2 regions of the Stenotrophomonas aracearum genome follow, and region 1 is predicted to be linked to the other one. Evidence: riboswitches for the same ligand, from Rfam matches in the RefSeq annotation. Region 1 holds a riboswitch; the other holds the start of a gene.
What was found. A riboswitch is a leader RNA that binds a small molecule or an ion and turns the genes downstream of it on or off. The one in region 1 is predicted to bind thiamine pyrophosphate.

Region 2: linked by a shared signal. The riboswitch ahead of PDM28_RS01155 (TonB-dependent receptor) and the one ahead of thiC (phosphomethylpyrimidine synthase ThiC) in region 1 are both predicted to bind thiamine pyrophosphate.

Annotation. Positions count from the first base shown of each region.
Region 1 covers NZ_CP115543.1:3,432,178-3,439,458, reverse strand. The annotation lists gene ggt (gamma-glutamyltransferase) at 1-79, shown strand, start outside; gene PDM28_RS15550 (BCCT family transporter) at 542-2,113, opposite strand; TPP riboswitch at 2,181-2,282, shown strand; gene thiC (phosphomethylpyrimidine synthase ThiC) at 2,381-4,258, shown strand; gene PDM28_RS15540 (ion channel) at 4,299-4,976, shown strand; gene PDM28_RS15535 (winged helix-turn-helix domain-containing protein) at 5,226-7,281, shown strand, end outside.
Region 2 covers NZ_CP115543.1:271,536-278,816, reverse strand. The annotation lists gene PDM28_RS01175 (transporter substrate-binding domain-containing protein) at 1-1,179, opposite strand, end outside; gene PDM28_RS01170 (type 2 periplasmic-binding domain-containing protein) at 1,155-1,481, opposite strand; gene PDM28_RS01165 (response regulator) at 1,560-2,198, shown strand; gene PDM28_RS01160 (phosphotransferase enzyme family protein) at 2,214-3,350, shown strand; TPP riboswitch at 3,392-3,487, shown strand; gene PDM28_RS01155 (TonB-dependent receptor) at 3,555-5,705, shown strand; gene pnuC (nicotinamide riboside transporter PnuC) at 5,702-6,286, shown strand; gene PDM28_RS01145 (helix-turn-helix transcriptional regulator) at 6,297-6,770, shown strand; gene PDM28_RS01140 (VOC family protein) at 6,767-7,177, shown strand; gene PDM28_RS01135 (efflux RND transporter permease subunit) at 7,233-7,281, opposite strand, start outside.

The DNA of each region.
Region 1 (7,281 bases):
GATCATGCGCGACCCGGAAACGGGCGTGTACTACGGCGCTTCGGAAAGCCGCAAGGACGGGCAGGCGGCGGGGTACTGACGGCTGGCATTCCCGGATTGCGGTGGGTAACTGCCAAATCCGGGATTGCATGAATTCGGTAGAGCCGGGCCCTGCCCGGCTGCTGTTGGATTCAGGCGAGCAGCCGCCTTCTGCGCAGTTTCCCTGGTCAGGGCCGTCGGGTGCGGGTTTGTGGGGGACGCTGCAAGTACGTCCATGTAAGCTCATCGCCGCATCCATGCGGCTCGTGCCCCCTCAAACCCACCCCCGCCGACCCTCCGACAGTTGGCAGGTGAGTCACCGAAAAGCGGTAGAGCCGGGCCTTGCCCGGCTGCTCTTTCTCACCGCACACGACCATGTATGGGGGCGGCCGCCGGGTAGCCCCCGGAGGGACGCTAGAAAACATGGATGTTTTCTAGCAGCCTACATGGACGTATTCACGGCGTGTCCCGGAGCGGGGCTGCCCGGCGGCCGCCCCTGCACGTATGAATTGAAACGCTGCTTCTAGGACTCAGCGCGAGACGCCTCATCGCGCGTCTCTTCCTGCGCGGCAATTTCGCGTTCTATCCAGGCATCCATCATGCGCCGCGCGCGCTGGGCGCGCCGGCGTTGCAACTGATGCTCGGTATCCAGCACGCGATACAGCGATACGATCACCGCCAGCATCAACAGCGCGAAGGGCAGGGCCGCAATGGTGATCATGCCCTGCAACGCATCCAGCCCGCCGGCCAGCAGCAGTACCGCGGCAATCAGCGCGATCGCCACGCCCCAGGTGATGCGCCGCGCCAGCGGCGGGTCGCCGGCCTGGTCGGTGGACATGCTCGCCAGCACCAGCACCGCCGAGTCGGCCGAGGTGACGAAGAAGATCATCAGCAGCAACAGCGCGATCACCGACAGCACACCCGGCATCGGCAGGCTGTCGAACATGGTGAACAGCACGGTCTCGTAGCCGTTGCCCAGCGCCTGGGCGAGGTCGACATGGCCAAAGATCTGCGACCACAACGCGGTGCCGCCAAACACCGAGAACCACAGGAAGCCGAGCACGGTGGGCGCGATCACCACGCCGAGCACGAATTCGCGGATGGTACGGCCGCGAGAAACACGGGCAATGAACGAGCCCACGAACGGTGCCCACGCGATCCACCACGCCCAGTAGAAGATCGTCCAGTCCGCCACCCAGGTGCTGCCCGAGAACGGCGACATGCGCAGGCTCATCGTGACCAGCTGGTTGAGGTAACCGCCCAGCGTCGTGGTGAAGGTGTCGAAGATGAAACCGGTGGGCCCGAGCACCAGCACCAGTGCCAGCAGCAGTGCGGCCAGTCCCAGGTTGATGTTGGACAGCCACTTGATGCCGCGCTGCACGCCGCTGGTGGTGGACGCCATGTACAACACGAAGGCGACGGCGATGATGGTCAACTGCGTGGGCACGTCGGAGTGGATGCCGAACACCCGCTCCAGGCCGGCGGCGATCTGGATGGTGCCGAAGCCCAGCGTGGTGGCGACACCGATCGCGGTGGCCACCACCGCCGCCACGTCCACCACCGTGCCCATCCAGCCGCGATGGTGTGCACCGATCAGCGGTTGCAGCAGATCGCTGATCTGGCCGCGACCATTGCGGTTGAACTGGAACCACGCCATCGCCAACCCGATCAGGGCGTAGATCGCCCACGGGTGCAGGCCCCAGTGGAAGAACACGTAGCGCATCGCGGCGCGCGCCGCTTCCATGCTCTGCGGCGGCAGGCCCTCGGGCGGGGTGACGAAGTGCGAGACCGGCTCGGCCGCGCCCCAGAACACCAGGCCGATGCCCATGCCCGCCGCGAACAGCATCGCCATCCAGCTGGCGTTGGAGAACTCCGGCTCGGCGTCTTCGCCGCCGATGCGCAGGCTGCCCAGCCGGCCAAAGGCGAGGTAGAGCAGGAAGGAGAGGGTGATGAACACCACCAACAGGTACAGCCACCCCGCGCCGCGGACGATGTGGACCAGACCGCCGCGGACGATGTCATTGAAGGCATCCGGGGCGATGCCGGCGGCCAGCACCAGCAGCAGGACCAGCGCGATGGAGATTCTGAAGACCATGCCGGGCAGTCTAGCCAAGCCCGGATGACACCCGTGTTCACGTTCGGGCCGGGCTGTGCTCTAATCCGCCCCGAAGCGGGGGTACCGCGGCCCTGGGGCCACGGTTGAGACAGTCCCATCGAACCTGATCCGGTTGATACCGGCGTAGGGAAGCTTCGCTACAGCAGCTGCATGCCGCGCGGGACCCGTGCGCCCTGCGACTGCCGTGCGCCGCCGCTTCGTCCCCGTTCCGCACACCCCGTGCGGGCGAGTACCCAGGACGATGTCGTGAACGCACAAACTTCCAGCCTGCAGCAGCAGGCCCAGCAACTCTCCGCCTCGGTCACCCGGCCGATCCCCGGCTCGCGCAAGATCCACGTACCCGGCTCGCGCAGCGACCTGCAGGTGCCGATGCGCGAAATCGCGCTGACCCGTACCCCCACGCTGTTCGGGGGCGAGGAAAACGCCCCGCTGACCGTCTATGACACCTCCGGCCCGTACACCGACCCGGAGGCGCGCATTGATCTCTCCACCGGCCTGCCGGCCCTGCGTGCCGGCTGGGTGGCCGAACGCGGCGACACCGAACTGCTACCGCACTTGAGCTCTGCCTTCGGACGCTCACGCGAAACCGACACCCGCCTGGACGCCGTGCGCTTCCCCTCGCGCCTGCAGCCACGCCGCGCGCTGGCCGGCGCCAACGTCACCCAGATGCATTACGCGCGGCGCGGCATCATCACTCCGGAGATGGAGTTCGTCGCCATCCGCGAGAACCAGCGGCTGGAGCAGGTGCGCGACAAGGCGCTGCTGGCGCAGCACCCCGGACAATCGTTCGGCGCGTCCATTCCCGCAGTCATCACGCCCGAATTCGTCCGCTCGGAAATCGCGCGCGGGCGTGCGGTGCTGCCCAACAACATCAACCACCCCGAAAGCGAACCGATGATCATCGGCCGCAACTTCCTCACCAAGATCAACGCCAACATCGGCAACAGCGCCGTGTCCTCGGGCATCGCCGAGGAAGTGGAAAAACTGGTCTGGGCGATCCGGTGGGGCGGCGACACGGTGATGGACCTGTCCACCGGCAAGCACATCCATGAAACCCGCGAATGGATCCTGCGCAACTCGCCGGTGGCGATCGGTACCGTGCCGATCTACCAGGCGCTGGAGAAGGTCGACGGCCGTGCCGAGGAACTGACCTGGGAGATCTTCCGCGACACCCTGGTCGAACAGGCCGAACAGGGGGTGGATTACTTCACCGTCCACGCCGGCGTGCTGCTGCGCCATGTGCCGCTCACCGCGAAGCGGGTCACCGGCATCGTCTCGCGCGGTGGGTCGATCATGGCCAAGTGGTGCCTGGCGCATCACCGCGAGAACTTCCTGTACACACATTTCGAAGAGATCTGCGAAATCATGAAGGCCTACGACGTGACCTTCTCGCTTGGCGATGGCCTGCGCCCGGGCTGCATTGCCGACGCCAACGACGCGGCGCAGTTCGGTGAACTCGAAGCGCTGGGCGAACTCACGAAGATCGCCTGGAAGCACGACGTGCAGACCATGATCGAAGGGCCCGGCCACGTGCCCATGCAGCTCATCAAGGAGAACATGGACAAGCAGCTCCACGAGTGTGGGGAGGCACCGTTCTACACACTGGGGCCACTCACCACCGACATCGCGCCGGGTTATGACCACATCACCAGCGCGATCGGTGCGGCGATGATCGGCTGGTATGGCACCGCGATGCTCTGCTACGTCACCCCCAAGGAGCACCTCGGGCTGCCCAACCGCCAGGACGTACGCGACGGCATCATGGCCTACCGCATCGCCGCGCATGCCGCCGACCTCGCCAAGGGCCATCCCGGTGCGCAGGTGCGCGACAACGCGCTGAGCAAGGCGCGCTTCGAGTTCCGCTGGGAAGACCAGTTCCACCTCGGCCTGGACCCGGAGAAGGCGCGTGAATTCCACGACGAGACCCTGCCCAAGGACGCGCACAAGCTGGCTCATTTCTGTTCGATGTGCGGGCCGCACTTCTGTTCGATGAAGATCACCCAGGACGTGCGCGACTATGCGGCCGGGCAGGGCCTGGACGAGCAGGACGCGCTGGCTGCAGGCATGGCCGAGAAGTCCAGCCAGTTCCGTGCACAGGGTGCACAGGTCTATCGGCAGGAGTGAGCTAAGCTCCGGGCACCACACTGGGGACCGGGGACGGACGATGGCGATTGCACGCACCACCAAGTGGCTGGCCATTGCCCGCCGGCATCCGTCGGCCTGGCTGCTGGGCGTGCAGTTGCTGGGCGTGCTGATGTACCCCGCCATGGACGAGTCCGGGGCCGGTCGCGCGCTGTTCGGCGCGTTCGGCATCGCCGTGCTGGGCCTGGCGATCTGGGTGGTGCGGCGCAGCCCGCTGGGGATGTGGCTGGCACTGGTGCTGGCCATTCCCTCGGTGGTGTTTTCCATCGCCGGCGCGTTGCTCGGGCGCCCGGCGCTGGTCACCACCGCGCAGCTGCTCGAATGCCTGCTGTACTTCTATACGGCTGGCAGCCTGATTGCCTACATGCTGCAGGACCACAAGGTCACCCGCGACGAGCTGTTCGCCGCGGGGGCCACCTTCACCCTGCTGGCGTGGGCGTTCGCCTTCGCCTTCGCGGTCTGCCAGCAGTGGTACCCGGGCAGCTTCGTAGCGACCAGCGAGAACGAGCTTCGCACCTGGATGGAATTGCTTTATCTGAGCTTCAGCTTGCTGTCTGGCGTTGGCCTCAGCGATGTGGTGCCCATCCACCCGCAGGCGCGTGCGCTGGTGATGCTCGAACAGTTCGCCGGCGTGATGTACGTCGCGCTGGTGGTGTCGCGCCTGGTGGGCCTGACCATGATTCGGAATGCACGAAGCTGAATCAACAATAAAACTTTGCTGAATCGCAGATAAAAAAATCGCGCCCGAAGGCGCGAATAGTGCAGCAAATTGTATGGATTCGTCGGCGAGAGAGGGCCTGATGTCTTCCCGACGCACAGGCGCCGTTTAACCTGCTTAGGCTAGTATTCGCGCGCTTCAGTGTTTTTGCGCTTTGCGCTGATGCCATGTGCGGAATCTGGCGGTTCGGTCGCTGCGTTCCAGTTGTTCAGTTGTCGCAGCAGTACCGGAATGAACGTCATAGAGAGTGAGACACCCGCTGCCGACCGCATCCGGATCGGCGAATGCACCATCACGCTGTCGTCGCGTGAAGTGGTGGTGGACGGCGCGCGCCGTCCGCGGCGCTTGACGCCCAAAGCGCTGGGTGTGCTCAAGGTGTTGATGCGCGTGCCCGGGGCGGTGGTCACCCGCGACGACCTGTTCGCCGAGGTCTGGCCGGACACGCTGCCCACCAACGATGTGCTGACCCAGGCCATCACCCAGTTGCGAAAAGCCTTCTCGCGCGACGACGAGGCCGGCACCGCCTATATCGAAACCATCGCCAAGACCGGGTACCGGCTGCTGCAGCCGGTGTCGGTGCTGGCCGAACCGCTGCCCGACGTCGACAGCGCGCCCGGTGACGACGAGCGCGACGCGCTGGCCGCCGTGTTCGCGGCCCCTGCGCCCGCGCCCGCGCCGCGTCCGCGCAGCCGCTGGCGGCGTACCCGCCGCTACGTGTTCCTGGCGATCGGCCTGGCCATGGCGATGGCGCTGCTGGTGCTGACCGCGCTGCTGCTGCAGCGCCCGGCCGGTGCACCCACGCCCAACGGCGTGCTGGAAGACGGCAGCCGCGTGGTCGGCAGCCCGCAGCGCCCGTACCGGCTGATCACCGCCACGGCGGGCTTTGAAACCTATCCCACGGTGTCGCCGGACGGGTCGCAGGTCGCCTACGAGGCCGACGATGCCAGCGGCGGCGGCAGCGCGATCAAGGTGCAGACCTCGGGCAATGCACCGGCACGCCTGCTCACCGACACCCCGGCCGGGCATTCCGACCGTTTCCCGAACTGGTCGCCGAACGGCCGCGACATTGCCTTCGCGCGCTTCGGGCCGGAGGCCAGCTGCGAAGTACTGATCGCCAGCGCGACCGGTGGTGCGATCCGCCATGTCACGCGCTGCGACGGTACCGAGCTGCTCAGCTTCGACTGGACCCCGGACGGGCGCGGTCTGGTGTTCGGTTCGTTGTCCGGTCGCCATGCGCACCGGGGCATCCGCGTGCTGGACATCGCCAGCGGCGCCTGGACCCCGGTCGACTACCCGGCTGCCGAGGACAGTTTCGACTATGCGCCGCGGTTCTCGCCCGATGGGCGCTGGATCGTGTTCGTGCGCAACCCGCAGATCGGCGACCTGTGGCGCCTGCCCGCCACCGGCGGCGAACCCGAACAGCTCACCAGCGATTCGGCCGAGATCCGCGGCTGGGCCTGGCGCGGCGACAGCCGCCACATCGTGTTCGGCCGGCGCGTCGACAGCGAAGCGCGCCTGTACGAACTGGACACCGAAACGCGCACGTTGCGCGATGTCGGCCTGGACGATGCGCAGTCGCCGGCACTGTCGCGACACAGCAACATGCTGGCGTTCGTGCACCGCAAGGCGCAGTTCGGCCTGTTCCGCGTGCCGGTCAGGGACGGACGCCCCGGAACCCCCGAGCGCCTGTTCCCGTCCAACGGCCGCGATGGCCAGCCGATGCTGGCGCCGGATGGCCAGCAACTGGTGTTCACCTCCGATCGCTCCGGCAATTACGGCCTGTGGTGGGCCGACCTGGGCCGACCGGAGTCGCTGCGTCCGGTGGAAGGCCTGCGCCCGGAAACCCGCCAGTCGGCGGACTGGTCGCCCGACAGCCGGCACCTGCTGGTCTCCGGCCGCGACGCGCAGGCACAGCCGGTGATCTACGAAGTCTCACCGCGCGACGAGCAGATCGTGGCGTTGCCGGTACCGGTGGCGCAACCGTTGCAAGCGCTGTACGCCGGCGACAACGACCACATCCTGGTGGTCGAACGCGATCACGACGAACGCATGCGGTTGTCGCTGTTCGACCGCCGCGCAACACCGTGGAAGCTGCTCGGCAGCGTGGACGGCGTATCCCAGGCGCGGCTGGATCCGGCCCATCAGCGCGTGCTGTTCACCCGCTTGTCCGCCGGTGGCCTGTGGTCGGCCAACCTGCAACTGGATCCGGCCAGCGTGCAGCAGGTGAGCGAAGACCGCCCGTCGCGCTGGCGCTACCGCACCTGGGCGGTCGCACGCGACGGCAGCC
Region 2 (7,281 bases), 1.2 Mb from region 1:
CGGGGTGATGTTGGCCAGCACGCGATCGAAGGTGGTGGCCAGCGGCGCGTACTGGCGCTTCACTGCCAGCGAGAGCTGGTCGCTGAAACCGGCCGGGGCCGCCACGTGCAGTTTGGCCGGGTACACCTCGCGCACCACCCGGTCGACCATGGCCAGGTTGCCGACGTAGGCGTCGGCATCCCCATTGGCCAATCGCGACAATGCCTGGTCCACGCTGCGCGCCGGCACGATCCGTGCCTTGGGCGCGTACTGCAGGATGTAACCGCGCAGGCGCTCGGGATCCGAAAGCAGGATGCTGCGCCCGTCCAGGTCGCCCAGGCCCAGCACCGAGCGGCTGTTGTTGGGGGTGACGATCACGTTGGGCACGCTGATGAAGGGCTGGCTGAACACCCAGTCGTCGCCCAGATAGTGCGCGTCGTTGGGCATGCCCATCACCACGTCCACGTCGCCCCGGCGCATCTGTTCGCGCACCTCGAACCAGTCGTGCGCCGGTACCCGGTTCAACTGCGCGCCGACCATGCGCAGCTGGCGCAGGTAGTCGCCCGCCACCCCGCTGGGCTCGCCGGCCGCGTCGATGAACGACAACGGCGCACCGGTGGGCGCATAGCCCATGCGCAGCGGCGTGGCCAGGACCCGGCGCTCGGCCTCGCCGAGGATCAGGCGCGACTGCGACGACCACTGCAGCGGCGGCAGCCAGCGCTTGTACAGGGCCTCGCGCTGCGCCTGGGTGACCGTGGAAAGCGCGCTGTCCAGCGCTTCGGCCAGCGGCTGGCGCGCATTGGGCACCCCGAAGTGCAGCCGCTCGGGCGGCAGGTCGCTGGGTCGCAGCAGGGCAATTCCGTCGAGCCCGTCCTGCCGGATCAGGGTGCTGGCCACGTGCGCGTTGCCGATGTACACGTCGGCATCGCCCTTGGCGACCATCGAAAGGGCCGCGCGGGTATTAGCCGCCGTCACCTGGCGGGCGGCCGGGAAACGGGCCCGGACCTGGCCACTGGTCAGGAATTCCTGCTCGGTCACCACCCGCAGCCCGGCCAGGTCGGGGTCGGTCGAGGTGCGGGTGTCGCCGACCCGGCCGACCAGCGCCAGCGGGGCGTCGGCATAGGATCCCGTGTAAACCATGCAGCGGGTCCGGTCGGGGGTCAGGGTGATGTTCATCACCACGTCGACCTCCCCCGGCATGCCGCATCCAGCACGGCGGCCCAATCACGGTATACCCGCACCTTCACCTGCACACCCAGCTGCCGGGTCAACAGCATCAGGTAGTCATGGCCAAGCCCGTCGGGTCGGCCGTTCTGCATCATTTCGAATGGTGGCCATCCGCTGTTGTACATGCCCAAAAGGATGGTAGGGTTCCGTTCGATCCAGTCGGCCTGGCGCGGTGAGAGCGAAGGGGCAGGGGCAGGCGCCGCCACGGCAACTGCACCGCCCAGCGCCCAACCCAGCCACAGCACGACCAGCCAGCGAACAAGCGAGGTACGCATGCTGTCTGTTCTCCCAGGAGTGATCCGCCCACGCGACGTGCCCCGTTGGGGCCGCTGCCTTCAAGGCAATACTAGTCCATGACCTTGCGCATAATCATCGCTGACGACCACCAGGTGGTCCGGGTCGGCGCCAGAGCGGCCATCGAAGCCAGTGGGGTGGGCGTACTGGTGGCTGAAGCCAGCAACGCAGACGAGTTGTTCGCTGCGCTGGAGCAGCACGAGTGCGATCTGCTCATCACCGACTACTCGATGCCACAGAGCAAACGGGTTGACGGAATCGACATGATCCAGAAAATCCGGCGCAACTATCCGGACCTGCGCGTGCTGCTCATGAGCGTCACACAGAACATCGCGATCCTGCGCATGGTGGTCAACAACGGCGTGCTCGGTCTGTTCGACAAGGGCTCGCTGGTGGAAGAACTGCCGTTGGCGATCCAGGCCGTGTCGCGTGGCCAACCGTATGTCAGCCGCAAGCTCCGCGAAATCATCGACCGGGTCGGCACCCAGTCCATCGGCGACGACCGCACGCGCGTGCTGTCGCCGCGCGAGGTGGAAGTGCTGCGCCTGCTCAGCAGTGGCATGACCGTCAAGAAGATCGCCGAGAAGCTGCACAAGAGCATGAGCACCATCAGCCGCCAGAAAGGCGATGCCATGCTCAAGCTCGGCCTGCGAAGCGACGCGGAACTGTTCGACTTCATGCGCGACAACAAGCTCTAAGGTTTTTTCCAGCGCGTGATGCACGACCACCACCACGTACAGGGCCTGGACAACGACCAGGTGGCCGCCGATTGGCCTGCGATCAGCGACGCCGAACTGGCGTGGCTTCGCGGGCACTACCCTGCGCTGGAAGGCGCGTGCGAGGTGCTCTGGCACAGCCCGCGGCCGTTTTCCGCTGCGGCGCTGGTGGAGTGTGGCGCGCAGCGTTTCTTCCTCAAGCGCCACCACGCCAGCGTGCGCACCGCTGCATTGCTGGGTGAAGAACATCGCTTCATCGCGCACCTGGCGGCTGCCGGGCTGCCGGTGGTGCAGGTATTGCACACGCATGACGGCGCCAGTGCGCTCGAACGCGACAACTGGACCTACGAACTGCATGCGCAGGGCGACGGCCACGACCTGTATCGCGACACGCCCTCTTGGACACCGCCACACGACCCCGCACATGCACACGCGGCCGGCGTCATGCTCGCGCGCCTGCACCTGGCCGCCAGCGACTACCACGCGCCCCAGCGCAGCACCCACCTGCTGGTGGCACGCGACGACCTGATCCGCGCGTGCGATCCGCTGGCACTGCTGCGCAGTGAACTGCCGACCCGGCCGGCGCTGGCCGATTACCTGTCGCGGCAGCCGTGGGAACACGACCTGCAGCGCGCCGTGCTGCCATGGCATGCAGCGCTCGGCGAGCACCTGCAGGACGAGCCGGTGCTGTGGGGCCACAACGACTGGCATGTCTCCAACCTGCTCTGGCACGGCCACGGTCCGGACGCGACGGTGGCCACCGTGTTCGACTTCGGGCTGGCCTCCCCGGCCAGTGCGCTGTTCGACCTGGCCACCGCGATCGAGCGCAACGCCGTGGCGTGGCTGGACGACGCTGGTGGCGGCCCGGTCGCCCACGCGGACATCGCCCTGGCCCTGCTGGCCGGCTACCGTCAGGTACGGCCGCTGTCCGCCGCCCAGGTGCACCTGCTGGCCGACCTGCTGCCGCTGGTGCATTTCGACTTCGCCCTGTCGGAAGTCGAGTATTTCCAAGGAATTACCGGCTCCCCGGCGAATGCCGACGTGGCCTACCACACCTTCCTGCTCGGCCATGCCGACTGGTTCTCCAGCGACGCCGGCTGGGCCCTGCTGGACACCCTGCACGCCGCCGCCTGAGCCGGTGGGCTCGCCACGGCGGCCGATTGGTGTGAAAATGACCACTGAAGCGGGGGTGCCTGGATCTGCCAGGCTGAGAGAGTCCCTTGGAACCTGATCCGGTTTGCACCGGCGTAGGGAGCTTTGAGCAGCAGGCGCACCCCCGTTCCGGGCCGGTGTGCGCGCGTGCCTTCGCTTCGTCTCCTTTGGCTGATGACGAATCGAATGAACCGCTGCTACCGCCTCACGCTGCTGACCGCCGCCCTCTGCGCCGCCCTGCCCCTGCACGCCGCCGAACGGTCGCCCACCGACCTGGCCGGCGTGCGCGTACAGGCCAACAAACCGGCCGCGCCCCCCGCGCCGAGCAGCAGCTTCGGCAACGCCGACTGGAAGAACACCCCGGCCTCGGTCAACGTGCTGGACCGTGCGTTGCTCGACCAGCTGCAGGTGCGCACGCTGTCCGAGGTGGCGCGGCACGATGCCTCGCTGGGCGACAGCTACGCACCGGTGGGCTACTACCAGAACATCGCCATCCGCGGCTTCACACTGGACCCCGCCACGGGTTACCGCTTCAACGGGCTCTCCATCGCCGGCGAACAGCGCCTGGCGCTGGAGAACGTGCAGCAGGTGGAAATCCTCAAGGGCGAGGCCGGCCTGGCCGCCGGCGTGATGGCGCCGGGCGGCATCATCAACTACGTGGGCAAGCGCCCGGCCGAAGTGCGCAACGTCACCCTCGCCACCGACCAGGAAGGCTCGCGCTATGTCGCCGCCGACGTCGGCACCTGGATCACGCCGCGCTTCGGCGTGCGCGTCAATGCCGCCTGGGACGACACCGCGTCCTACATCGACCACGCCGACGGTCGCCGCAACTTCTACTCGGTGGCGGCCGACTGGCTGATCGGCGAGCGCGGCAAGCTGGAACTGGACGCCAACTACCAGACCAGCGCGCAGCGTTCGGCCAGCGGCTACCAGCTGCTCGGCGGCAGCGTGCTGCCGCGCGGGGTGGACCGCAGCCGCATGCTCGGCCACCAGCCCTGGCAGCAGCCGGTGGGCATCGACAGCACCAACATCACCGCGTTGCACACCTTCGACTTCACCCCGGACTGGCAGTCGCGCGTGGCCGTCGGCCACAGCCGCTCGGTGATCGATGACAACGTCGCCTTCGCCTACGGCTGTTACTACGCCGCCGGGTGTGCCGACGGCAGCGTGCCGGGCAACTACTTCGCCCCCAATGGCGATTACGACATCTACGACTACCGCAGCCCCGACGACACCCGCGTCAACGACGAAGCGCGCGGCGAACTGCGCGGCCGCTTCGCCACCGGCTCGGTGCGGCATGAACTCTCGTTCGGGCTGAGCGCGTTCCACCGCACCGTGGACAAGCGCCAGAACGTCAACGAATACGTGGGCACCGCCAACATCGCCGACGCGCAGGTGCCGGTGTTCGATCCTTCACCGCTGCAGCCGGGCCCGTCCGCGCGGCGCCTGGACAGCCGGCAGCGCGCGGTGTTCGCGCTGGACCGCATGCACTTCGGCGACAACTGGCAGTGGCTGGCCGGCGGCCGCTACGTGCGCCTGGACGAGCGCGCCTATGACAAGCGCGGCACGCCGGAGCGGCACAGCCGCATGTCGCAGTTCCTGCCGCAGACCGCGCTGATCTGGCAGGCCAGTGAGCGCGTCAACGTGTATGCGAGCTATGTGGAAGGCCTTTCCCTGGGCCAGGAAGCGCCGTTCTGGACCAGCAACGGCAGCACCTTCCTACCGGCCATGCAGTCGCGCCAGCGCGAGGTGGGCATCAAGTACGCCGCGGCCGATGGCCTGATGCTGGGCGCGGCGGTGTTCCGCATCAGCCAGCCGTTCCAGTACGCCAAGCCGGACGACAGCGATGCGGGCTTCACCTTTGTGCAGGAAGGCACCCAAGCGCATACGGGCCTGGAGCTCACCGCCAACGGCCAGGTCACCGAACGGCTTACCGTGAATGCCAGCGCCAGCCTGCTGCAGGCGCGGGCACGCGATGCCGGCACCGCGTACTACGACGGCCAGCAGCTGGTGAACGTTCCCAAGGTGCGTACCGCCGTGCACGTGGACTACGCCCTGCCCTTCGTTGAAGGGTTGGCGGTCAGCGGCGGCTGGCGTTACGCCTCCTCCAATGCCGCCACGGTGGACGGCAGCGTGAAGGCGCCTTCGTATTCCGTATTCGACGCCGGCGTACGCTTCCAGCATCAGCTGCGCGAGCACCCGGTGACCTGGAGCCTGTCGGTGGACAACCTGTTCGATCGCTTCTACTGGCGCGACACCGGCAGCACCGCCGGTGACTACTACCTGTTCCCGGGTGCACCGCGCCAGGCGCGCCTGTCGGTCACGTTCGGGCTATGAGCGCGGCCGTGCTCGAATGGTCGGCGGTAGTGGCCAGCCTGCTCGGCGTCTGGCTGATGGCCGGCCGCCGCATGCTGGCCTGGCCGATGGGGCTGGTCGCGGTGGGCCTGTACGCCACGGTGTTCATCGAAGCGCGCCTGTATTCGGACAGCCTGCTGCAGGTCGCCTTCGGTGGCTTCCTGCTGTACGGCTGGCTGAGCTGGCACCGGCATGCCGAACAGGACGGCGCGATCGTGATCGTTCCGCTGCCACGCCAGCAGCTGCTGCGTGACCTGGGCGTGGGCGTGGTGTTCGGCATCGCGATGGGCTTTGCCATGCACAGCTGGACCGACGCCGCGCTGCCGTGGCTGGACGCCATGCTGGCCGCGCTGAGCCTGGTGGCGCAGTGGTGGCAGGCACGCCGGCACGTGGCCACCTGGTGGCTGTGGATCGTGGTGGATGTGGTGTACGTGGCCATGTACCTGTACAAGTCGCTGGACGTCACCGCCGGGCTGTACCTGGTGTTCATCGGCCTGGCCGTGATGGGCCTGCGCGCGTGGACCGCGGCCAGCCATGAAGGGGCCGAGCTCAAACCGCGCTAGCCTTGGCGGCATGAACCCGACCCCCGAACTGCTGCGCCGGCTGCTCCGGGCCAAGGACCACATGGACCGCGCCCCGCACGAGGCGTGGCCGGTGGCGCGGCTGGCGCAGGTCAGCGCGGTGTCGGAGGCATACTTCGCGCGCCAGTTCCGGCAGGCGTTCGGGCTGCCGCCGCACCGCTACCTGCTCACCCGGCGCATCGAACGCGCGGTGGCGCTGTGCCGCGACACCGACCTGCCGATCACCGAGATCGCGCTGCAGACCGGCTGGAGCAGCTTGGGCACCTTCGGCCGGATCTTCCGCGACATCACTGGGCAGAGCCCCGGCGAGCTGCGCGCCGGCCTGCTGCCGGGTACGGCCGCGCAGGCGCCGGAGTGCATTGCCCGCGCCGCCAGCCGGCCGGATCTCAATACCTCAGTTTCGGAGAAGCGGACGGGCGGCGGGGGGCGTAAAAAGGAACCACCCACAACACCGGAGGTTCCATGAAGCAGGGCATTGAAGTGGTCGGCGTGTATGTGCGCGACCAGGAAGAAGCATTGGCGTTCTATGTGGGCAAGCTGGGTTTCAGCGTGCACACCGACGCCGGCAACGGCGACTACCGCTGGCTGACCGTGCAGCACCCGGACCAACCGGGGTTCCAGCTGGGCCTGTTCCGCCCGGGCCCGCCGGTGCATGACGCCGCGACCGCGCAGGCGTTGAATGCGCTGGTGGCCAAGGGTGCGATGCCGCCGCTGGTGATGACCGTGGACGACTGCAAGACCACGTACGAGCGTTGGTCTGCGGCCGGGGTGGAGTTCAACCAGGAGCCTACCGAGCGCTATGGCACGGTGGATGCGGGGTTCCGCGATCCGTCTGGCAATGGCTGGAAGTTGATCCAGCGCGCGGGGCGCTGATTGTCCGCGTCACGGCGGGTGCATTGCGCACCCGCCGCGCCACACCGACCGCGGGTTAGGCGGTCTTGTGCGTGGACTTGTGGCGGAACTTCTTCGACATCCAC